DNA from 2 places in the Telluria sp. ZB2R32 genome. Region 2 is predicted to be linked to the other one. Evidence: predicted binding sites of a transcription regulator. Region 2 holds the regulator's gene; the other holds the start of a gene.
What was found. The regulator FliA, encoded in region 2, starts transcription of late flagellar genes. The targets are predictions, from matches to a motif close to CTAAAGTTTNNNNNNNNNNNGCCGNTA.
Positions count from the first base shown of each region.

Region 1: the regulator FliA is predicted to act here: its motif matches at 5,849-5,875, upstream of AC56LG_RS08905 (LPP20 family lipoprotein).

Region 1 covers NZ_JCASIG010000002.1:867,233-874,893, reverse strand. The annotation lists gene AC56LG_RS08925 (M16 family metallopeptidase) at 1-889, shown strand, start outside; gene AC56LG_RS08920 (putative DNA modification/repair radical SAM protein) at 1,245-2,477, shown strand; gene AC56LG_RS08915 (UdgX family uracil-DNA binding protein) at 2,474-3,955, shown strand; gene AC56LG_RS08910 (flagella assembly protein FlgT middle domain-containing protein) at 4,074-5,258, opposite strand; gene AC56LG_RS08905 (LPP20 family lipoprotein) at 5,248-5,799, opposite strand; gene AC56LG_RS08900 (TraB/GumN family protein) at 6,029-7,072, shown strand; gene xdp1 (exosortase-dependent surface protein XDP1) at 7,158-7,661, opposite strand, start outside.
Region 2 covers NZ_JCASIG010000002.1:115,761-123,421, reverse strand. The annotation lists gene rfbD (dTDP-4-dehydrorhamnose reductase) at 1-40, shown strand, start outside; gene rfbC (dTDP-4-dehydrorhamnose 3,5-epimerase) at 96-647, shown strand; gene flhF (flagellar biosynthesis GTPase FlhF) at 802-2,262, shown strand; gene AC56LG_RS05555 (MinD/ParA family ATP-binding protein) at 2,255-3,076, shown strand; gene AC56LG_RS05550 (RNA polymerase sigma factor FliA) at 3,092-3,820, shown strand; gene AC56LG_RS05545 (flagellar motor protein) at 3,802-4,545, shown strand; gene motD (flagellar motor protein MotD) at 4,547-5,287, shown strand; gene AC56LG_RS05535 (hypothetical protein) at 5,405-5,896, shown strand; gene AC56LG_RS05530 (M35 family metalloendopeptidase) at 5,934-7,055, opposite strand; gene AC56LG_RS05525 (acyltransferase family protein) at 7,380-7,661, opposite strand, start outside.

The DNA of each region.
Region 1 (7,661 bases), 750 kb from region 2:
GGCCCTGCTGTACGGCCAGGAACACGCCTACGGCAAGCCTGCCAGCGGCACCGCCGCCAGCGTCGACGCCATCACGCGCGACGATTTGGCGCAGTGGCACGCCAGCTGGTTCCGTCCGGGCAGCGCGACCCTGGTCGTTGCCGGCGACACCACGATGGATAAATTGCTGCCGGCGCTGGAAGCGTCGTTCGGCCGCTGGGCCGCCGGCACGGCACCGGCCAAACCGGCGGCAGCGCTGGGCGCCACGACCGGCAAGAAGGTCTACCTGATCGACAAGCCGGACGCGCCGCAATCGACCATCGTCGCCGCGCACCTGTCGCTGCCTTACGGCCAGCCGGAAGACCTCGCCATCGAGCCGGTGATGCACAACTTCGGCGGCATCGCCACCTCGCGCCTGAACCGTAACCTGCGCCTCGATAAACACTGGAGCTACGGTACCAATGCACGTTTGAGCGAAGTGCGCGGCCAGCGCAGTTTCATCACCATGGCGCCGGTGCAGACGGATAAAACCGTCGAGGCGATGCGCGAAGTGGCGAACGAGGTCAAGGGCGTGGCCGGCGCGCGTCCGCTGGTCGGCGCCGAGTACGAGAGCATCATGCGCAACATGACCTCGCGCCTGGCCGGCCGCTTCGAAACCCTGGGCGCGCTGGAAGCGGCGGCCCTGGCCAGCGTCAACCTGAACCTGCCGGAAAACTACTGGAGTGGGTACTCGGCCAACCTGAAGGCGCTGACGCCCGCACAGCTGGGCCAGGCGGCGAATAAATTCGTGCAGCCGGAGAACGTGGTCTGGGTGGTGATCGGCGACCTGCGCAAGGTGGAAACGGGCATTCGTTCGCTGGGCTGGGGCGAAGTGGTCGTGCTGGACCAGGACGGCAAGCCGGTGAGGTAAATCATAAATCGACTCACAACGTTCACCGTGAGCCGGTGACGGTCGTGTAACGTAGAGGTTGTGAAAAAATCGTCAGGGCAAGGCGGCGCAACGCCGCCATGGCGATTTTTTCACAACCTCGTAGGGTGGGCTCCCGAGCCCACGCGTTACGCACGCTTGAACAATCGAAATTCATTCTGTCACGCATGCGTCGGCAATCGTCATCTGTGTTGGCGGTGTGCCACGGCACGTACGCGTGGACTCAGGAGTCCACCCTACAACGGCGACCCGCCTTTGTCCCGGCACCAACCCTTACCGCGCGCCGTACATACCCGGGCTGGTTTATACTGTACACCCATACAGTTTCTCCATTCCGATGAAACTTTCCGACAAGCTCGAAATCCTGGCGGACGCCGCCAAATACGATGCCTCCTGCGCCAGCAGCGGTGCGCCCAAGCGTGCTTCCGACGGCAACGACGGTGGCGTCGGCGCCACCACCGGCATGGGCATCTGTCACAGCTATACGCCCGACGGCCGCTGCGTCTCGCTGCTGAAAATCCTGCTCACCAATTTCTGCGTCTACGACTGCCAGTACTGCGTCAACCGCCGTACCTCGAATGTCCCGCGTGCACGCTTTTCGGTGGCCGAAGTCGTGAAATTGACCCACGATTTCTACCTGCGCAACTACATCGATGGCCTGTTCCTCAGTTCCGGCATCATCCAGTCAAGCGACTACACGATGGAGCAGCTGGTCGCCGTGGCGCGCACGCTGCGCGAAGAGCACAATTTCAAGGGCTACATCCACCTCAAGACGATTCCGGACGCCGATCCCTTGCTGATCGCCGAAGCCGGCCGCTACGCCGACCGCTTATCCGTGAACATCGAGCTGCCGACCCACGACAGCGTGACCCGCCTCGCGCCCGAGAAAAACGTCCACACCATCAAGCTGGCGATGGGTTCGATCCGGCGCAAGTTGGATGAGAAAGCGGAAGAACCGAAGGCGCCGGCGTTTGCCCCGGCCGGCCAGAGCACGCAGATGATCGTCGGCGCCGACGCCAGCGACGACCAGACCATCCTCAACACGGCCGAGACCCTGTACGGCAGCTATAAACTCAAGCGCGTGTATTACTCGGCCTTCAGCCCGATCCCGCAAAGCCCGGACAGCGTGCCGCTGGCGCCGCCGCCGCTGCTGCGCGAGCACCGCCTGTACCAGGCCGATTTCCTGTTGCGCGGCTATGGTTTTACCGCGGGCGAACTGATGCCGGCGGCCGGCAACCTGGCGCTCGACGTCGACCCGAAACTGGCCTGGGCGCTGGCCAACCGCGACCACTTCCCGATGGACCTGAACCGCGCCGACGCCGAAATGATCGCGCGCGTGCCCGGCATCGGCCTGCGCAACGCCAAGCGCATCGTCGACCTGCGCCGCCTGCGCCGGGTGCGCTGGGAAGATTTGTCGCGCCTGCGCTGCAGCATGAAGAAAATCGCGCCCTTCGTCGTCACCGCCGACTACAAGCCGGCGCAGGGCCTGGCCAGTTCCGACCTGCTGCGGCGCCACCTGGGCGCGCCGCAGGAGCAGATGAACCTGTGGCCGGAGTTGAAGGCGGCATGAACGCGGCGGCCCGCGTGATTGCCGGCCAGCCGCTGGTGGTGTCCGGCTTTCCCGAATGGCGTACTGCCGCGCGCGACCTGTTGATGCATGACGTGGCGCCGGAACGGGTGACCTGGAACGAGGCGGGCGCCGTCGCCACCGACCTGTTCTCGGGTGCGCCGGACTCTGCTTCTCCTGCGGATAATGGGCCTAGCGAGTTAAAGCACGTAAAACCTGCACCCCCGCATTTACTTCGAATACCGCGCGCGCTGATGGACATGCTGCAATCGGCCGCCTGCTGCCGCGTGCCCGACCGTTGGGCCTTCCTGTACCGGGTGATCTGGCGCTGGCAGCACGGCGAGCACGACGTGCAGTCGCCGGCCGATGCCGACGGCGGCAAATTGCACGCGATGGTCAAGGCGGTGCGCCGCGAGGAGCACGACATGCATGCCTATATCCGATTCCGCGAGCGTCCGCTCGACGCCGGCCCGCCGCAGTTCGCCGCCTGGTTCGAGCCGCGCCACGACGTGCTGCCGCAGGTTGCCGAGCATTTCAGGAACCGCATGGGCGGCGTCACCTGGATGATCGGCACGCCCGAGGCCAGCGTCATGTGGGACGGCGCCACCCTGCACCATACCGGCCCGCTGATGTCGAGCGCGGCCGACCTCGACGACGCCGGCGAAGCCCTCTGGCTCACCTATTACCGCAGCATTTTTAACCCGGCGCGTGTCAACGCTCAGCTGATGCAAAGCCATATCCCGTCGCGCTTCTGGAAGAATCTGCCTGAAGGCGCGATCGTCCCGCAAATGGTCAGCAATGCCGAACTGGGCGCGCGCAGCACCGGCCAGGCCCAGGCGGTGGGCCGGCAAAGCGGGCGCACGATCGCGATCGCGCCCGCCGACGCCCAACCCGAACGCCAGCAACCGTCGAAACTCGACGAATGCCGCCGCTGCGAACTGTGGCAGTTCGCGACGCAAGCCGTCGGTGGGGAAGGGCCGAAGCGGGCGCAGATCATGCTGGTGGGCGAACAGCCGGGCGACCAGGAAGACCTGGCCGGCAAAGCCTTTATTGGACCGGCCGGCAAGCTGCTCGACCGCGTGTTCGAGAGCGCCGGCCTGGACCGGCGCGAGATCTATCTCACCAACGCCGTCAAACATTTCAAATGGGAGCCGCGCGGCAAGCGGCGCCTGCATAAAACCCCGGCGCAGCGCGAGGTCGAGGCTTGCCACTACTGGCTCGACAAGGAGCTGGCGGCAGTCAAGCCGAAGGTGATCGTGGCGCTGGGCGCGACCGCCCTGAAATCGGTGTTGGGGAGCGGCAGCGCGAAACTGGGCGAGTCGCTCGGCAAGGCGATCCGCCATGGGGAACACTGGGTCGTCACCGTCTATCACCCGTCCTACATCCTGCGCGTGCCGGACGAAGAGACCAAGCACCAGGCGTTCAAGGTAATGGTCGACGGGTTCAAGTTGGCGCAGTCATTGCTGGAGCGCCCCGCGTAGGGTGGGCCGGGCCACGAATGGCACTTGTGCCCACGCGGTACAGCATGTGCCGGTCGAAATGCATTTCGATTTGCACACGCCGCACCGCGTGGGCTCGAGAGCCCGCCCTACACAACCATCATTTTGCCGGCATCACCGCCACATCGAAACGCACCAGATCCCCGGCGCTGACCTGCTTCGCGGCGCCCGGCGGCGTCACCGTCCCGATCGCAAACCCCGGCTGCACCTGCACCACCGACAAGGTCCCGACCGGCGTCTCGACGGCGCCGAGCGGCACCAGCGGGTCGGCCCCGTACACCTGCTGGCGCGGGTCGGCGCGGTAGATCACCAGCTGGTCGCCCGGCGCCAGCGACGAGGTGCTGCCGGCATCGATGAAGATGCGCTCGCCCTGCACCTGCACCACCTTCGCCATGAACGGCAACGCGGCGATATCGGTGGAGACGGCGGCGATGCCTTCGTCGAGCGCGCGCAGGATCGCGCCGCCGAATGGCGTGGCGGCAAAGCTGGCACTGCCAAACGGTTTATCGCGCCCGACGCGGCGCGCGCCGACCTGCTCGACCAGCACATTGCGCCGCGCGACCAACGCTCCACTCAAGCCGTCGTGCACGTACAAGGCGATCTCGATGCGGCGCGCATCCTTCTTGATCAGGCCGTAATAGGCCGGCTGCTCGTAATTGCCGGCGTCGACGATTTCGCCCGAGATCACGAACTGGCCGTCGTACATCGATGCCAGGCGGCGCACGGCCGCCGTGTCGGTGCTCGGGCCGTCCACGCCGGGAGAAATCACGTAGGGGCTTTCCTTGCCGAGGAATTTGCTGCTCGCGCCCATCCGGCGCAGCAATTCCTGCGGTAGCCGAACGGCGATGTCGTCGACGTCGTCCAGTTGCGGCGAGCGGCGCACGCGGAAGGGCGTGACGACGATTTTCTTTTTATAGGCCAGCGTGGCGCCGCCGCGCGGGCGCGCCTCTTCTTCCTTCACTGCGATGCGCACGTGCAGCAGCTGGCCAGTCTGCCATTCGCGCAGCACCGTGTAGCGCTCGAAGTCGGCGGCCGGTTGCACGCGGCTGCTCTCGAACGCCTTGCCGCGCGTGGACGCGCCGGCGGCAACGTCGACGCGGGCGCCGCTGCGCAGGCCCAATTGTTCGAGGGCGTCGCGGATGGCGCCCTGGCGCGCACGCGCAAGGCCACCTTCGGCGATCGCGGCGACGCCTTCGGCTTCGGCCGGCGCGGCGGCGGCAAATAACGGAAAGTGAAGCAGCAGCGCCAGGAGGGCGCTACCGAGAAGCCGCAGCTTACTGGGCATGGTAGAACGACGCGCCGTAGGCAGCGCCAGGGCCGGCGTTGCCCACCATGGTGCGGGCGTTCTTCGCCACTGCCGGGGCGGCGTGTGGGGCAGGGTCGCGAGCTGGAACTGGGATGCGCGCCGCATTGGTGTCGAAATCCATCTCCACGGTCGTTTCGTAGGTGCCGTCGTCGCGCTGGGCGACGTTGGTCACGCGCGCGCCACGGATGAAGGCGTCAATATACACCTTGAAACTGTCGTCCTTGAGCGCCAGCGAGGCAACCGTGCTGCCGCCTTCGATGCGCAAGCCATAGACCTGTTCGGCCATCGAACGGTAGGCATCCAGGCGCGCCGCGCGCATGGCCAGCAGCTTGCGCTGGGCCGGCGAAACGCGCTCGCATTCGCCATTGCAGGAAGCCATGTTGACGGCGCCATAACCGGTGGCGTGCAGGGTCACGATCGCCGGCTGCGCGAGCGCGGCCGGCGGGGAGGAAGTGCGCATGCTGCCGCAGGCGGACAGCAGCGAGGCGGCGGCAAAGACGAAGATGGCGGCGAATTTCATGACGGATCCATAATGAGTGCATGCGCGCATCGGCGCGCGATCATCTGGATAACGACCGCCTGCCCCGGATCTTGATGGTTCAGGGAAATATTTATGCGCGTATCCAGATGAGTGAGTATTCGTGATATTCAATATACATATGGCTCTTGTAACATCTTGTTTCTTGCTTATATCGCTAGATGACAACACAATGTCCTCCAGCTAACTACCGAAGGATGTAACCATGCTGTTGAAACGTGTCGTCACCGCACTGAGCCTGTGTTTCCTGAGCCTGCCCGTCCTGGCGCAGACCGCAGCCGAGCCCGCTGCTCCCGCCCCTGCGCCTTCCGCAGCCACTGCTGCCACTGAACCCACGACGGAAAGTGGCGAACCGGTTCCCCAACAGGTGCTCGTCTCTGGCAGCCGCCCCGGCCCGGGCGTGTGGAAGGTCTCGAAGGATGACCATGTGATGTGGGTGTTCGGCACCTATTCTCCTTTGCCGGCCGGGATGGAATGGCATTCACGCGGCGTCGAAAAGGCAATTGCCCAGTCGCAGGAATACCTGAAGCCGCCGGGAGCAAGCGTCAGCGTCGGCTGGGGCGCCGTGACGGCCTTGCCTTTCCTGATTGGCGTCAAAAAGAATCCGGACGGCGCGGAACTGAAGGACTTGCTGCCGCCGGAGGTGTATGCGCGTTGGCGTCCGCTGAAGGAGGTTTATTTTGGCAACGACAGCGGTATCGAGCGCGAGCGTCCCTCCTTCGTCGCGGCCGAATTGTCGAACCGCGCACTCAAGCAGGCAGGCCTCACGAGCAGCAGCGAGATCGGCAAAACCATCGACAAACTCGTCGGGAAGCACAAGCTCAAGGTCACTGATCCTACGCTGCGGGTCGAGGTCAAGGAACCGGGCAAGGCCGTGCGCGACTTCAAGAAGTCGGCCATGGACGACATTCCTTGCCTTGCCAAGACCATTGACCGGCTCGACCGCGATCTCGTCGCGATGCGTGCCCGCGCGAACGCCTGGGCGGTCGGTGACTACGAGGACATCCGCAAACTCGATTACGGCGAACGGGCCGCCTGCCAGCAGGCCGTGCTGAGCAGTTCGCTGGCAAAGAACCAGCCTGAGCTGCAGACGCTGAACGAACGTTCGCTGGCCGCCTGGGTGGCCGCCGCGGAAAAGGCGCTGGCGACCAACGCGAGCACGTTCACGGCCGTGCACATCAAGGAAATCCTGGACCCGAAAGGGGTAATCGCCACGCTGCAGGCCAAGGGATATACGGTCGAGCCGCCCAAATGAAACACAGGCCGGCGCCCTGTGCGGGGCGGCGGCCTGTCGTTTGTTGCAGGTTCGATGCAGGGCAAGTAACTGCCCCGCCATCTGCTTACATGGCTTGCGACTTGCGGCGTGCAGCCGCGAAACCCAGCAGGGCAATGCCGACCAGGGCGAAGGTGCCTGGTTCCGGCACGTCGGCCGGTGGTGGCGGAGGCGGAGGCGTCACGATGCTGCCGCCGAAGCCGGACAGCTTGAAGTAATCGTTGCCGTTGCCAAAGCCGAGGCTGCTCGGCTGGCCCGAATAGGCCGTGTTGTAGGCACTGATCAGCCACCACGACGCCGTCTTGACTTCGCCGGTATTGTTGAAGCTGAGCGCAGTGCTCGGCGTCAGGGTCGAAAAGTCGCCCATCCACTCCCAGCCTTCCGTACTCTTCAGGTCCGACATCATGCTATTGGTGAGCAATGGTGCGCTGTCGCCCGTGTAGCGCAGGATGCTGACGTCGGCATCGCCGCTACGCCAGCCGATCGAGACCTGGTCCAGGGCGAAGTTGGCCGAACCGAAATTCACCAGGATCGCCTCGGTGGCGCCGTTGTTGTCCATCGCATGCTGCGG
Region 2 (7,661 bases):
CATGCAGGTACTGCAACAGATATTCGAAAGCGAACCATGATGCCGCTGAACGGCGACTACGCCATTACCTCTTCGCTAACCGAAACGAGGCATGTATGCGGCTGAGCGTTACCCCGACCGCCATTTCGGACGTGCTGGTGATCGTTCCCCAGGCTTTCGAGGACAGCCGCGGCTTCTTCCTCGAGAGCTTCAACGCGCAGGACTTCGCCGCCGCCACCGGCATCGACACGCCGTTCGTGCAGGACAATCACAGCCTGTCGCAAGAAGGCGTCCTGCGCGGCATGCATTACCAGGTCGAGCGTCCGCAGGGTAAGCTGATTCGCGTGATCGAAGGCGCCGTGTTCGATGTCGCCGTCGATTTGCGGCGCTCTTCGCCGACGTTCGGGCGCTGGGTGGGTGAGGTGTTGAGTGCCGAGAATCGCCGCCAGATGTGGATACCGCCGGGCTTTGCGCACGGGTTCGCGGTCCTCGGCGCGCGCGCACAGTGCCTGTACAAGACGACCGATTACTGGCATCCGCAGTTCGAGCGGATCCTGCAATGGAACGATCCGGCCGTGGGCATCGTGTGGCCGATCGGGTTCGCACCGCGGCTGGCGGACAAGGATGCGCATGCGCAGCCCTTGCACCTGGTCGAGACGTTTGCCTAGGCAGGCGGGGGTGCCGATCGCATCTAAATCGAATTAACGCACTTTCCCCATCCTTTTCCGCCGATGCTTGCTCTGCGGCATCGTCAATAATCTATCCCATAGACCGGCCTCGTGCGCGCCGGTCACCATCGAATAGCGCAGTGCGGAGAATAAGATGAATGTGAAGAAATTTACAGCGGCAACATCCCGGGAAGCCTTGCGCAAGGTGCGCGATGCGCTCGGCCCTGATGCCGTCATCCTCTCGAACCGTCCCGTCGACGGCGTCGTCGAAATCCTGGCGCTCGACAACGACGACGTCGCTTCCCTGGCCGCCCCGGCGCCGGATTCCGCCATGGCCCAGCCGCAGCCGCGCCTGGACCTGAACGCCTTCGAGCCGGAAGCGCCGGCCTTCGTCAACCGTCGCGCCGCCGCGCCCGCCGCCACGCCGGAACAGATCTACGCCAGCCGTCGTGCACCGCAGCCTGAGCCGGAATTCGCCCCTGAGCCGATGTTTGCGAGCCGCCGCGCGCCGCAACCCGAGCCGGAATTCGCAGCCGAACACAGCTACGCCAACCGCCGCGCCCCGCAGCCGGAGCCGGCCTTCGACATGGCCGCCATGACCGCGATGATGTCGGCCGCGATCTCCCAGGCCAAGGAATCGGCTGCGCAAGAGATGAGCGGCATGATGAGCGAACTGCGCGCCATGCGCGGCATGATGGAATCGCAACTGGCCGAGCTGTCCTGGGGCGGCACGCAAGCGCGCGAGCCGCAAAAGGCGGTCGTGCTGCGCGAAATGCTGGCCGCCGGTTTCTCGGCGTCGCTGTCGCGCTACCTGATCGACAAGATGCCGGCGAACAAGGATGCCGCCGAGGCGATGCGCTGGATCAAGACCGTGCTGGCGCGCAACCTGACCACGATGGCCGACGAAGACACGCTGCTCGACAAGGGCGGCGTGTTCGCCCTGGTCGGCCCGACCGGCGTCGGCAAGACCACCACCACCGCCAAGCTGGCCGCGCGCTGCGTGATGCGCCACGGCCCGGAAAAGCTGGCGCTGATCACCACCGACGCCTACCGTATCGGCGGCCACGAACAACTGCGTATCTACGGCAAGATCCTGGGCGTGATGGTGCACTCGGTGAAGGATGAAGCCGACCTGCGCATCGCCCTGAAAGAACTCAAGAACAAGCACACCGTGCTGATCGACACCATCGGCATGTCGCAGCGCGACCAGATGGTCACCGAACAGGTGGCCATGCTGGCCGGCGCCGGCGCCGACGTGAAACGCCTGCTGTGCCTGAACGCCACCTCGACCAACGAAACCCTGGCCGAAGTCGTGCGCGCCTACCAGGGCAGCGGCCTGCACGGCTGCATCATGACCAAGATGGACGAAGCGGCGTCGATCGGCAACGTGCTCGACGTGATCATCCGCCAGAAGCTGAACCTGCATTACATCTCGAATGGCCAGCGCGTGCCGGAAGACCTGCACCTGGCCGACCGCGCGCTGCTGGTCGACCGCGCCTTCCGCAGCCGCCGCGACGGCGCCAATCAATTGGATGATGCCGACCTGCCGCTGATGATGGCCGGCACCGGCAACGTGCACAAGGACGAGAGCCTGCGCGAGGTGCGCTTTGTCTAGTTTCGATTTCGACCAGGCCGAAGGCCTGCGCCGCATGCTGGCCGGCCCCAAGCCACGCATCGTCACGTTTTTATCCGCCACCCCGAGCGACGACAAGGGCGCGATGCTGGTCAACCTGGGCGCCTCGCTGGCCCAGGCCGGCAACGATGTCCTGATCGTCGATGCTTGCCGGCGCGACTATGGCGTCGCCCGCCGCCTGGAGATGGAACGCCACGCCAGCCTGCTGCAGGTGGCGCGCCAGGAATGCGCGCTGAACCAGGTGGTGCAGACCGCGCCCCAGGGTTTCAATGTGGCGCTGCTGGCGCGCGACGGCCAGGCGGCGGTGGATGCCGACGAAGCGCGCCGCCTGTCCAAGGCCTTCGACGTGCTGGTGAAAAAGCAGGGCGGCATCGTCATCGTCGATGGCGAAGTCGATGGCGACGGCGGCTTTGCGGTGCCGCTGCTGGCCGATTCCGAAATCGTGGTCCAGGTCTCGACCGGCGCCACCTCGATCACCAACGCCTATGGCCTCATTAAACGCCTGGCGCAGGCGCTGGGCCGCCGTCCGTTCGGCGTGCTGGTCACGGGCGCAAGCGAGGCAGAGGCGAAAGTGGTTTACGATAATATGTCGGCGGCAGCAAGCCGTTACCTTGCAGTAACGTTGAGTTCGATGGGCTCGGTGCCGGCGGACGAATACCTGCACCGCGCCGCGCGTCTTGGACGTTCGGTGGTCGATGCCTTTCCGCTGGCCGGGGCCTCGGTGGCCTTTCGCCAGCTGGCCGGGCGTTTTGCACTGTCCGGCATGACGCGCGGCGGCGCGCATTTTGGTTCCTGAGAAAAAAGAACAAGCATGTATACCGTCAAAGGAAAAGCCGACAAGAACCACCTGCTCACCGAGCACGCCCCGCTCGTGAAGCGCCTCGCCCATCAGATGAAAGCGAAGCTGCCGCCGTCGGTCGAGGTGGACGACCTGATCCAGGCCGGCATGATGGGCCTGCTCGATGCCATCAACCGCTACGAAGACAACCACGGCGCCCAGTTCGAGACCTATGCCGTGCTGCGCATCCGCGGGGCCATGGTCGACGAGCTGCGCAGCAACGACTGGATGCCGCGCAGCACGCGCTCGACCATGAAGAAGGTCGAGACGGCGATGACCAAGCTGCAGCAGCAACTGGGGCGTCCGCCCAGCGAGCTCGAAGTGGCGAAGTCGCTCGACGTGCCGCTGGCCGAGTACCAGGAAATGCTGTTCGAAGGCGGCGGCCACCAACTGGTGTACTACGAAGATTTCCACGACGAAGACGGCAACGACAGCTTCCTCGACCGCTATGCGGTGGATGAAGACGACCCGCTGCGCGCGCTGCTCGACACCGACTTCCGCTCGGCCGTGATCGCCGCCATCGACGCCTTGCCGCCGCGCGAGAAGATCCTGATGGGCCTGTATTACGAAGAAGAGCTGAACCTGAAGGAAATCGGCGCCGTGCTTGGCGTGTCCGAATCGCGCGTGTCGCAACTGCATACGCAAGCCGTGGCGCGCATGCGTGCTTCGCTCAAGGAAAAACTGTGGACTTCGCCAGCCTGATCGGCCTGGCCCTGGCCCTGGCCGGTCTGCTGGTCGGACACACGCTCGACGGCGGCCGTTTCGCTTCCCTGATCCAGCCGGCGGCATTCGCCATCGTCGTGGTCGGCACTTTCGGCGCCGTGCTGCTGCAATCCGAAGCGCGCACGTTTACACGCGGCATGCGCATGCTGCGCTGGGTATTTTTCCCGCCCAAAAACCGGCGCCAGCCGCTGTCGCGCGAGATTGCACTGTGGAGCCATACCGCGCGCCGCGACGGCTTGCTCGCGCTCGAGCAGTACATGGGAAACAAGGACCTGTTCGTGCAGAAGGGCTTGCGCCTGGTGGTCGACGGCATCGCGCCCGAGAAAATCCGCGGGCTGCTCGAGATGGAAGTGACCGCCTTCGAATTCGCCGAGCGCCAGGCCGCGCGCGTGTGGGAGTCGGCCGCCGGCTATGCGCCGACGATCGGCATCCTGGGCGCTGTACTCGGCCTGATCCACGTGATGGAAAACCTGTCCGATCCGTCGCGCCTGGGTTCCGGCATTGCCGTGGCCTTTGTCTCGACCGTGTACGGGGTCGGGCTGGCCAACCTGTTCTTCCTGCCGGTTGCGAACAAGCTGAAAGCCATCGTTGCCGACCAGGTCGCGCAATACGACATCCTGATCGAAGTGTTCCACGACATCGCCAGCGGCAACCATGCGCGCGTGGTCGAGGAGCGCGTCGCCAGCCTGCTGGTGAAACGCTGAGATGGCGAGAAAGCGTTATGACGAAGCGGAAGACCGCGACAGCCACGAGCGCTGGCTGATCTCCTACGCCGACTTCATCACGCTGCTGTTTGCCTTTTTTGTGGTCATGTACGCGATTTCGGTGGTCAACACCGGCAAGTACAAGACGCTATCGGATGCGCTGGGCGACGCCTTTGGCGGACGCCCGGACACGCCGCAGGCCAGCTCGACCGTCGAGCAACTTCCCCTGACGAACCTGATCGCACGCAAGCGCGCGGACGCGGCGCGGCGCGAGCGCGAACGGTTAAATACCCTGGCGCGCGACCTGAGCGCCTCGCTGGCGCCGCTGGTCCAGAACGGGCAGGTGCGCGTGAGCCAGACCGGGCGCGGAGTGACGGTCGAGATCAATGCGAAAGTCCTGTTCGAGGAAGGGCAGGCCGCGCTCGGCGGCGAGGCGCGCGCCACCCTCGGCTCGGTCGCCACCTTGCTGCGCGGCGAGCCGTATGCGATCGAAGTCGAAGGGCATACCGACAACCTGCCGATTGCCAATCCGCTATATCCGTCGAACTGGGAATTATCGACCGTGCGCGCCAGCAGCGTGGTGCGCCTGTTCATCGACAGCGGCGTGGCAGCGGGGCGCCTGACGGCGGTCGGGCATGCGGCGAACCAGCCGGTGGCGCCGAATACGGATGAGGCGGGCAGGGCACGTAACCGCCGGGTGACGGTGACCATTCTGGCCACCGTGCCGGATGGGGCGAAATAAAATTTCATTTTGACCGCATGGATGAAATATTGTTTCATCCGTGACGATGCGGCCGTCACTCTTGGTTTTTTCGGCCTGCGCCCGCACAATGAGCGACACAACCATATGGAGCTAAGTATGCAGCGCAGAATCATCCTGCTGGCCGCCTTGGGCGCGGCGAGCCTCCTGCCCGCGCTTGCGGGCGCTGCCGGAGAACCGACCGTGAGCGTGAAACACAGCATGGACCTCAAAACGCCACCGGGCAAGGTGCTGGTGGAAATGACGTTCACCAACCAGGGCAAGACCACGGTCTGGCTGCCGCGCGAGCTGGCGGCGGGAAGCGAACTCACGGGCGCGCGCTTCGACTTGCGCGACGCCGGCGGCAAACCGATCGCCTACACCGGCAAGATGGTCAAGCGCGCCGCGCTCACCGCCGCCGATTACCAGCCGCTGGCACCCGGCAAGATGCTGACGAATACGATCGACATTACCAACGCCTATGCCTTCGCCAAGGGCCGCCACAACTACAACATCGGCTACAACGGTCTGGTGCTGGCGGACGTGAAACAGCTCGACAAGCCGCTGGAATTTCCCGCGCGGCCCGTCTCCTTTATCGCCACCCTGAAATAAAAAGGTCCCGGCGTGCCGGGACCTTTGGCCTGCCGTGTTAGTTCAGCGCCGGCGTATTTTCGGCAAAGTACTCGTGGTTATCGGCGTTCTTCACTGCCGCGGCCGGATTGCTGATCGCCAGGCTGGCGGCGCCGCTCTGGCCGTACACGTTGTCGTCGGTGTTGGCGATGATGTCGAAGTGGCTCATCTCATGCACCAGGGTGCCGCCCTTCGAATCGGTGCCGCTCATCGGCGCCGTCCAGAACGCGTTGCACACGTAGATGCGGTACGGCTGGGTCGGGTACACGTAGGCGTAGTAGCTGTCCTTGCAGCTGCAGTCGACCACCACGTTCTGGTTATCGAAGGCGTTCTTGATCTTGCCGTAATTCGCCTTGACGGTCGCCACGCGCGACGAGTTCACGGTGCCGAACCATTTCGTATAGCGCGGACCCATGCTCGTCTTCGCCATGTAGGTGACCGAGCTATTGCTCATCGTTTTGGCGGCTGCGATGGCCGAGGCGATCGTGCTCTGCTGCGAGGCGGTGCACGACGCATAGCTCAGGCCTTGCGTGGTCGCCATGCCGCCGCCGGCATTACCTTGCTTGAGCGCCTGCATGATGGGCGACTCGGCGCCGCGCGGCAGGCGGCCTTCGATGTACACCTGCGCCGCTTGCGACTGCAGTTCGCCGATGTCGCGGGCGGCTGCCTTGTCCGCTACGGCACGGGCCGCGGTGGCGCCCTTGTCGTTGGCCAGGAACAGGTCCGGAGAGGCGGTGCGGTAGGCAATCGCATAGTCGCCGCTGACGCTCATGTCGTACAGCGACGACAGCTCGACCCTGGTCGTGTGCGAGGCGCCCGGCTTGAGCAGGTAATAGTCGGCCTGGGTCGGCTTGGCGCGCTTGATCAGGGCGCCGGTATAGGCGACCGGCGCGCCGTCGCGGGTGACCTCGAACAGCGGCGCCGACAGGCCCTCGAACGGCGTGCGCGCCTTGAGCACATACTGCGGGGTGGCCGAGGTGTTGGTGATGGTGACCTTCACGTACACGTCGTCGCTCGGGCCGAGCGCCGCCTTGTCCAGGGCCACGTCCACCTTCACGCCGTTCGACCCTGCCTGCGCGGCGGCGGCGAGGGTCAGGGCTGCGATACCGAATGCCGACTTCCAGATGCTGTTCGAGCTCATGTGTAACTTCTCCGTATGTTGTTTGTCGTGGCCGATTGTTCGGCCATTCTTTTGATGGGTTTTTCGCATGAGATCTGACGTCGATCAGAGAAAACCCACCCCCATACTGGCGAATTCATGAGCTGACAGCAATGCAATTCGGATCGTGTGTGGCATCCGTTTGCGAAAAAGTAACAATGTTGCAGTTTGTTTGTGCGCCGCTGGATTTCATATTCCTTTCATGCTAGCGCGTATTGACGGGCGTTGAACTAGTTATATGGCGCTGGCCCTGTGCTTCGCCGCCGGGCGTGAGCCGAGCGTCATTGGGCGCACCGCCCACGGGCTTTAATGTTGCGCCGACAGGAAATCCTGTGGTCCAACGATGTGCATGCGCTTTTCAACCAGCACGTTTCCGATCGCCCGCGATCCGACATCGTTCAGATGTCCCGCGTCCCGGTACAGGGGGATATCGCCCAGCATGGCGTGACAAAGGCCGTTGCTGCAAATGGCCTGGTTTGGATCGACGAAATGCAGCACCGGGAAGTTCGCTTTCAGTTCCGCAAACAGCGTGTCCCACATCCGGTTCGGCTCCTGTTTTCTGTCGCAGTTTTTTATACTTCCGTTCAA